Regions from separate parts of the Luteimonas sp. e5 genome, predicted to be linked through region 1. Evidence: predicted binding sites of a transcription regulator. Region 1 holds the regulator's gene; the other holds the start of a gene.
The links. The regulator HrcA, encoded in region 1, represses chaperone genes, less so after heat shock. The targets are predictions, from matches to a motif close to TTNGCACTCNNNNNNNNNGAGTGCNAA.
Positions count from the first base shown of each region.

Region 1 (4,573 bases):
ACCGACCAGGATGATCTCGCCGATGTCGCTGGCCTTGAGGCCGGCGTCGTTCAGCGCCACCTTGCACGGCTCGATGGTCTTCTTCACCAGGTCATCCACCAGCGCCTCGAGCTTGGCCCGGGTCAGCTTGATGTTGAGGTGCTTGGGGCCGCTGGCATCGGCGGTGACGTACGGCAGGTTGACGTCGGTCTGCTGCGCGCTGGACAGCTCGATCTTGGCGCGCTCGGCGGCATCCTTCAGCCGCTGCAGCGCCAGCGGATCCTTGCGCAGGTCCACGCCGTCGGACTTCTGGAACTCGTCGACCAGATAGTCGATCACGCGCTTGTCGAAGTCCTCGCCACCGAGGAAGGTGTCGCCGTTGGTGGCCAGCACTTCGAACTGCTTTTCGCCATCGACGTCGGCGATCTCGATGATCGACACGTCGAAGGTGCCGCCGCCGAGGTCGTACACCGCGATCTTGCGATCACCGCCGTCCTTGTCCAGGCCATAGGCCAGCGCGGCCGCGGTCGGCTCGTTGATGATGCGCTTGACGTCGAGGCCGGCGATGCGGCCGGCGTCCTTGGTCGCCTGGCGCTGCGAATCGTTGAAGTAGGCCGGCACGGTGATCACCGCCTCGGTGACCTTCTCGCCGAGGAAGTCCTCGGCGGTCTTCTTCATCTTCTCCAACACCTTGGCGCTGACTTCCTGCGGCGCCAGCTTGCGCCCCTCGCTGGTTTCCACCCAGGCATCGCCATTGTCATGGCCGATGATCGCGTAGGGCACCAGTTCGAGGTCCTTCTTCACTTCCGCATCGGTGAACTTGCGCCCGATCAGGCGCTTGACCGCGAAGAAGGTGTTCTTGGGATTGGTCACCGCCTGGCGCTTGGCCGGCGCGCCGACCAGCACCTCGCCGTCGCGGGTCCAGGCGACGACCGAAGGCGTGGTGCGGTCGCCTTCGGCGTTTTCGATGACGCGGGCCTTGCCGCCGTCCATCACCGCGACGCAGGAGTTGGTGGTACCGAGGTCGATGCCGATGATCTTGGCCATGAGTGGATTGCCTCTTTGGGTAATGTGGCGGCGTTGCCGCGATGAGTGCTATCTGGGGTTTGCTGGCGACGTTTCAAGGGCCGCCGGACTGCGCGGGTGCGGTCAGGGGGCGACCATCACCATCGCCGGGCGCAACAGGCGCTCGTTGAGCGCGTAGCCCTTCTGGAACAGCTGCGCGACCGCGCCCGAAGGCACGCCTTCGACCGCCATCTGGCTGACCGCGTTGTGCTTTTCCGGGTCGAACGCCGCACCCGGCTCGGGCGCGATTTCGGCCAGGCCATGCTTGCCGGTCACCGCGTGCAGTTGCTTGAGGGTCAGTTCCAGGCCGGCGCGCAGCGGGTCGTCCGCGGCGGCACTGGCAAGGCCGGCTTCGAGCGCGTCGAACACCGGGATCATGTCGGCGAGCAGGCGTTCGTTGGCGAAGCGCCGCGCCTGCTCGATTTCACGCTCCAGGCGCTTGCGCCGGTTCTCCAGATCCGCGCGATCAAGCAGCGATTGCGCCTGCAGCTGTTCCAGTTCGGCCTTGAGCAGCTCGATCTGCTCGGCCTGCGGATCCTGTGGCGCTTCGGCCTGCGGGTCGAATTCGGGTTCGGTGGTCATCGGGACGTCCATGAAGGGGCGATCAACCCGGACGTGAGGTCGCCGGGTTGCGCTTTCAAGGCATGCCCGGCTCAGCGCCCGCCGATCGCCTCGCCGAGCACGTCGGCGGTGGCCTGCACCACCGGAATCACCCGCTCGTAGGCCATCCGCGTCGGCCCGATCACGCCGAGCACGCCGAGCACCTCGCCGTCGCGGCCATACGGCGCGGCGACCAGTGCGGTCTGCTCCAGCGGCGCCAACCCGGTTTCCTCGCCGATGAAAATGCGCACGCCGGGTGCATGCAGGGTGCGTTCGAGCAGCTGCAGGATGTCGCGCTTGCGGGCGAACGCCTCGAACAGCTCGCGCAGACGGTCGACATCGCTGATCGCCTGCGCGCCCATCAGGCGGGTCTGTCCGGCCAGCAGCAAGTCCTCCTCCTCGCCGTCGGGCGCCAGCAGCGCCTGTTCGGCCAGCGCCACCGCCTGTGTCAACAGCGTCTGCATGCGGTCGCGCGCGGATTTCAGTTCGGCCAGCAGCTGCCGGTGGATGTGCTGCAGCGGCTGCCCGGCGAAATGCGCATTGAGGTAGTTGGCCACCTCCTCCAGCGTGGCCGGCGCATAGGCCTGGCCCAGCTCCAGCACGCGGTTCTGCACGCTGCCGTCATGCAGCACCAGGATCGCCAGCACGCGATGCTCGTCGAGGGTGACGAAATCGATGTAACGGAACGCAAGCGAGGTGGTGCGTGGCGCGGCCACCACACCGACGAAACGGCTCATCGCCGAGAGCAGCTGCGATGCGCTGCCGAGCAGCTGGCGGGTGTCGCCGGGCGCGGCCAGCTCGCTGCGCAGGCGCTCGAGCTCGGCCGCCTGCAGCGGATGGCATTGCAGCAGGCTGTCGACGAACACGCGATAGCCGCGGGTGGTCGGCACGCGGCCGGCGGACGTATGCGGCGAGGCGAGCAGCCCCTGCTCTTCCAGATCGGCGAGGATGTTGCGGATGGTTGCCGGGCTGACCTGCAGCCCGGCGTGCTTGGCCAGGGTCTGCGAACCGACCGGCGCGCCATCGGCGATGTGGCGCGAAATCAGGGTGCGCAGCAGCTGGCGGGCGCGCGGGTCGAGACTCTCGTTCATGACGTCTATATGGGACCATTCGCCGTCGCGTGCAAGCGTCGCGGGGATTGCGACGGACGCTGTTTAGAATCTCACCATGCTGACCCGCCTGACAATCGCCGATTTCGCCGTGGTGCGCGCCGCGGAACTGCAGTTCGACGCCGGCATGACGGTGATTTCCGGCGAAACCGGGGCCGGCAAGTCGTTGCTGGTCGATGCGCTGGGCTTCCTCTGCGGCCAGCGCGCCGATGCCGGCATGGTGCGCCACGGCGCCGAGCGTGCCGAACTGGTGGCCGAATTCGACTTGCGCGATGCGCCCACCGCCACCGCCTGGCTGCGCGACGCGGAAATGGACGAGGACGGCGAATGCCGGCTGCGCCGCGTGCTGCGCGCCGACGGTGGTTCGCGGGCATGGATCAATGGCCGCGCCGCCAGTGCCTCGCAACTGGCCGAACTGGGTGCACGGCTGGTGGAAATCCACGGCCAGCATGCGCAGCAGGCGCTGCTGACGCGGCCCGCGCAGCTGGCACTGGTGGATGCCCATGGCGGCCACGGTGCACTGCTGGAAGAAGTCGCCGGCCTCGCCGCACGCTGGCGCGAGCGGCGCCGGCAGCGCGAGGAGTGCGCGGCGCAGGGCGATCCCGCGCAGCGCCTCGAATTCCTGCGTCACGCGCTGGACGAACTGCAGGCCGAGGCCCTCGATGCCGCCAGCCTGGAGGCGCTGGACGCCGACCATCGGCGTCATGCGCATGGCGCGGAACTGGCGGCGGCCAACAGCGCGGCGCTGGCGTTGCTCGACGAAGCGGATGAAGCCAATGCCATCGGCCTGCTGCATCGTGCGCGGGAGACGCTGGCCGAAGTGTCCGCGCACGAACCGCGTCTGGCTGAAATCGAACAGATGCTGGAATCGGCCGCGATCGCGCTGGATGAGGGCGTCGCCGCGCTGGGCCGCCTTGGCGACGCACTCGACCTTGACCCCGCCCGCTTCGAGGAGCTCGACCAGCGCCTGCAACGCCTGCATGCGCTGGCGCGCAAGCATCGGGTCGGCATCGGTGAACTGGAGGCGGTGCGCGAGCGCATCAGCGAGGAGCTGGCCACGCTCGACGACGCGCAGGGCCGCATCGAGCGCCTCGATCGCGAGATCGCCACGCTTGCCGCCGATTGGGACAAGGCCGCCGCCCGGCTGCGCAAAGCACGCCAGCAGGCGGCGCTGGCATTGGCGGCGGACACGCTGGCCTCGATACGCGAGCTGGGCATGGGCGAAGCCGAATTCGTCATCGAACTCGAGCCCCTGCCCGATCCCGAGCCGAACGCGCTGGGCAGCGAGCGCGCCGAATTCCTGATCGCCGCCAACCCCGGGCAGCCGCCGCGCCCGTTGCGCAAGGTCGCCTCGGGCGGCGAGCTTTCGCGCATCTCGCTGGCGATCGAAGTCGCCGCGCTGGGCGTGGACACGGTGCCGACGATGGTGTTCGACGAGGTGGATTCGGGCATCAGCGGCAGCGTCGCCGACGTGGTCGGTCGCAAGCTGCGCGCCTTGGGCGCGCGCTGCCAGGTGATGTGCGTCACCCACCTGCCGCAGGTCGCGGCGCAGGGGCATGCCCATTGGCGCGTGAGCAAGGCGAGCAGCGAAGGCGTGACCATGAGCCAGGTCGAACGGCTGGATGCCACAGGTCGCGTCGAGGACATCGCCCGCCTGCTCGGCGGTGCACGGGTGGATGATGCCGCGCGGGCCGCCGCGCGCAGCCTGCTCGATGCGGTGGAAGTGGACTGAGCGGACCGATCAGGTCTTGCGGCGCACGTACAGCACCAGCGAGTGATCCTCGATCACGTAGCCGTGCCTGGCGGCGATTTCCTTTTGC
Region 1 covers NZ_JBSTRX010000001.1:593,207-597,779, reverse strand. Annotated here, with positions in the region: gene dnaK (molecular chaperone DnaK) at 1-1,026, opposite strand, end outside; gene grpE (nucleotide exchange factor GrpE) at 1,129-1,626, opposite strand; gene hrcA (heat-inducible transcriptional repressor HrcA) at 1,698-2,735, opposite strand; gene recN (DNA repair protein RecN) at 2,812-4,485, shown strand; gene fur (ferric iron uptake transcriptional regulator) at 4,495-4,573, opposite strand, start outside.

Region 2 (4,573 bases), on a different contig from region 1:
GCCGGCCGGCGCGGGCCGGTGGCGACGCGCGTGCGCGCCACCTCCCGGCGCAGATGCAACGGCTGCCGCTGCTTGAGGATTTCCGCACTCTTCGCGGTCAGCCGCAGCGCACCGTGACCCTCGGCATCGACCGCCAGCCAGCCACCGGCCAGCAGCTGGCGGAACACGCTGCGCCAGGTGCGCATGTCGAGATCGGCGCCGATGCCGTAGGTGGACAGACGCTCATGCCCGAGCTGACGGATGCGCGCGTTGTCGCTGCCGCGCAGGATGTCGATCAGGTGCCCCGCGCCGAAGCGCTGGCCGCTGCGGTACACGCAGGACAATGCCTTCTGCGCGGCCACGCTCGCATCCCAGCTCTGCGGCGGCTGCAGGCAGTTGTCGCAGTTGCCGCAGGGCTCGGCCAGGGTTTCGCCGAAGTTCGCCAGCAGCACCTGGCGCCGGCAGCGCAGGGTTTCGCACAGGCCGAGCAGAGCATCGAGCTTGGCATGCTCCAGCCGCTTGCGCGCCGCTTCGGAATCGGACTGCTCGATCATCTGCCGCAGCAGCACCAGATCGCCCAGGCCCCAGCACATCCATGCCTCCGCCGGCTCGCCGTCGCGCCCGGCGCGGCCGGTCTCCTGGTAGTAGCCTTCGATCGACTTGGGCAGGTCGAGGTGGGCGACGAAGCGCACGTCCGGCTTGTCGATGCCCATGCCGAAGGCGATCGTCGCCACCATCACGATGCCGTCCTCGCGCAGGAAGCGGCGCTGGTGCGCGGCGCGGTCGTGGCTGTCCATGCCGGCGTGGTAGGGCAGCGCGCGGATGCCGTTGTCGCACAGGAAATGCGCGTAGTCCTCCACCTTGCGCCGCGACATCACGTAGACGATGCCGGCCTCGCCGCGGTGGCCGGCGAGGAAATCCAGCAGCTGCCGCCGCGCATTGTCCTTCTGCTGCATGTGGTAGCGGATGTTGGGCCGGTCGAAGCTGCTGATGAAACGCTTCGCATCGCCCAGCTGCAGGCGCTCGACGATTTCCTCGCGCGTGGGCGCATCCGCAGTCGCGGTCAGCGCGATGCGTGGCACCCCGGGCCAGCGCTCGTGCAGCACGGTGAGCTGGCGGTATTCGGGACGGAAATCATGGCCCCATTGCGACACGCAATGTGCCTCGTCGATGGCGAACAGGGCGATCCGGCTGCGCTCGAGCAGCGCCAGGAAACGTGGCGTCAGCAAGCGTTCCGGTGCCACGTAGAGCAGGTCGAGCGCGCCATCGACAAGCTGGCGCTCCACCTCCAGTGCCGCCTCGGCATCGAGCGAGGAATTGAGGAAAGCGGCCGCCACGCCGGCCTGCTTCAGTGCCTCGACCTGATCCTGCATCAGCGCGATCAGCGGCGAGACCACGATCGCCGTGCCCTCGCGCAACAGCGCCGGGATCTGGTAACACAACGACTTGCCGCCACCGGTCGGCATCAGCACCAGCGCATCGCCGCCGCCGGCGACGTGCTCGACGATTTCGGCCTGCGGGCCACGGAACGCGGCATGGCCGAACACCCGCTGCAGCAGGTCGAGGGCGGGGGAGTCGGGGTGCTCGCTCATCCGCCACAGGATAGCGGGCCGGTTTTCCGCTGCCGCCCTTGAAAGCCGCCAAGGCCGCCCCATCTCCAAGGCATCCCGGCCGGGATCGCGCCTGTCCGGCGCCTTGGCACTCCGAGGCGCAGACTGCTAAAATGGTCGGGTTTTTCCAATCCAATCAATCACTTGAGAGATTCGAGAATGAACATCAAGCCGCTCCATGACCGCATCGTGGTCAAGCCGATCGAAGCCGAGGAAATGTCCGCCGGTGGCATCGTGATCCCGGACAACGCCAAGGAAAAGCCGACCAAGGGCGAAGTCGTCGCCGTGGGCACCGGCAAGGTGCTGGACAACGGCCAGACCCGTGCCATGACCGTCAAGGTCGGCGACAAGGTGATCTACGGCCAGTATTCGGGCAGCGCCTACAAGCAGGACGGCGTCGAATACAAGATCGTGCGCGAAGACGACATTCTCGCCGTCCTCGCCTGATTTCCTCCCCCGAATTTCGTCATTTGAAGGACTGAACACATGGCTGCCAAAGATATCCGTTTCGGCGAAGACGCCCGTTCGCGCATGGTGCGCGGCGTCAACACCCTCGCCAATGCCGTCAAGGCCACCCTCGGCCCGAAAGGCCGCAACGTCGTGCTGCACAAGAGCTTCGGCGCGCCGACCATCACCAAGGACGGCGTGAGCGTGGCCAAGGAAATCGAACTCGCCGACGCGTTCGAGAACATGGGCGCGCAGATGGTCAAGGAAGTCGCTTCCAAGACCTCCGACAACGCCGGTGACGGCACCACCACCGCCACCGTGCTGGCGCAGGCGATGATCCGCGAGGGCATGAAGGGCGTGGCCGCCGGCATGAACCCGATGGACCTCAAGCGCGGCATGGACGCGGCGGTGAAGGCCGCGGTGGACGAGCTGAAGAAGATGTCCAAGCCCACCGCCGACGACAAGGCCATCGCCCAGGTCGGCACCATCTCGGCCAACTCCGACGAGTCGATCGGCAACATCATCGCCGACGCGATGCAGAAGGTCGGCAAGGAAGGCGTGATCACGGTCGAGGAAGGCAACAGCCTGGACAACGAGCTGGACGTGGTCGAAGGCATGCAGTTCGACCGTGGCTACCTGAGCCCGTACTTCGTCAACAACCAGCAGTCGATGTCGGCCGAGCTGGATGATCCGTTCATCCTGCTGCACGACAAGAAGATCTCCAACGTGCGCGACCTGCTGCCGGTGCTCGAGGGCGTGGCCAAGGCCGGCAAGCCGCTGCTGATCGTGGCCGAGGAAGTCGAGGGCGAAGCCCTGGCGACGCTGGTGGTCAACACCATCCGCGGCATCGTCAAGGTGTGCGCGGTCAAGGCCCCGGGTTTCGGCGATCGTCGCAAGGCGATGCTGGAAGACATGGCGATCCTGACCGGCGGTACCGTGATCTCCGAGGAAGTCGGCCTGTCGCTGGAGAAGGCCACCATCAATGACCTCGGCCGCGCCAAGAAGGTGCAGGTCTCGAAGGAGAACACCACCATCATCGACGGTGCCGGCAACACCGAGGACATCGAAGCGCGCATCAAGCAGATCAAGGCGCAGATCGAGGAAACCTCCTCCGACTACGACCGCGAGAAGCTGCAGGAGCGCGTGGCCAAGCTGGCCGGCGGCGTGGCGGTGATCAAGGTCGGTGCCGCGACCGAAGTCGAGATGAAGGAAAAGAAGGCCCGCGTCGAAGACGCCCTGCACGCCACCCGCGCCGCGGTGGAAGAGGGCATCGTCCCGGGTGGCGGTGTCGCCCTGATCCGCGCGCTGGCCGCCATCGCCGAGCTCAAGGGCAGCAACGAGGACCAGAACCACGGCATCGAGATCGCCCGCCGTGCGATGGAAGCCCCGCTGCGCGAGATCGTCGCCAACGCCGGTGAAGAGCCGAGCGTGATCGTGGCCAAGGTCAAGGACGGCAAGGGCGACTATGGCTACAACGCCGCCAATGGCGAGTTCGTGGACATGGTCGAAGCCGGCATCCTGGACCCGACCAAGGTCACCCGCACCGCGCTGCAGAACGCGGCCTCCATCGCCGGCCTGATGATCACCACCGAAGCCATGGTGGCCGAACTGCCGAAGAAGGATGAGCCGGCCATGCCGGGCGCCGGTGGCATGGGTGGCATGGGCGGCATGGATTTCTAAAACGTTCCATTCCATCCGCCATGGCGGTGGACTGCAACGTTTCCGCCGCCAGACATTGGCAAATCGCAACAGAAAGCCCCCGCCGCAAGGCGGGGGTTTTGTTTGCACAGTCGGCCAGTCTCAGCTTGCGAGACGGCTGCCCGTTAGAGTGCTTCGCGCACGGGCGCTGTCGGTTGGGCGCGACATGGATGTGACGGGGTGACGACGCCAACGCGTCGCGGACAGGGGGCGTCTGCTTGACGACAGCGCCCGTGCAGCGATATCCAGCGGGAGGCGTCTGTCGTGGTCAATTCAACTTTGCGCATCGCCCGTGCGGGCGAAGCACTTTGTTTCATCCGTCAGTCGGCGATGCCGGACGGGCATCGTCGCGCGTTGATCGCCGCGGGCGAACGGGCGGCAGTTAGGGCCGGCACTTGGCAGCGGCTCGCCATCGCCCAAGCCGAGGTGCAAGCATGAGCAACACTCCTGTCACCAAGCGCCCGCCCATTTCCATCCATGTCGAAGGCCACGCCAGCAATGATCTGATCACCGCGATCGACAACTGCCTGGCGGACATGCCGCAGGAATGGTTGGACGTCATCAGCGACATGGGCGAAATGGCGTGCATGGGCAAGGCGCAACCGAAGTTCGAGCTGGTCGGCTCGCTCACCGCGACCTTCCAGATGCGGGTGCTTGCGCTGCTGTCCCCGGAGGTGGCAGCAGTCGTCAAACGCGATCTGAGCAAGAACATGGCGCGGCACTGATCAACAATCACTGCTACTCGGCCTGTGCCACCCGGCGTTGCCGATCGGGTGTTGACGCCCGGACCGACAGCGCGTGGATCCACCGCGCGCGGGGTCGTTGTGTCGATGCAGTGA
Region 2 covers NZ_JBSTRX010000003.1:234,412-238,984, reverse strand. Annotated here, with positions in the region: gene recQ (DNA helicase RecQ) at 1-1,571, opposite strand, end outside; gene groES (co-chaperone GroES) at 1,749-2,036, shown strand; gene groL (chaperonin GroEL) at 2,076-3,716, shown strand; gene ACW11F_RS10175 (hypothetical protein) at 4,169-4,459, shown strand.
Region 2: the regulator HrcA is predicted to act here: its motif matches at 1,675-1,701, upstream of groES (co-chaperone GroES).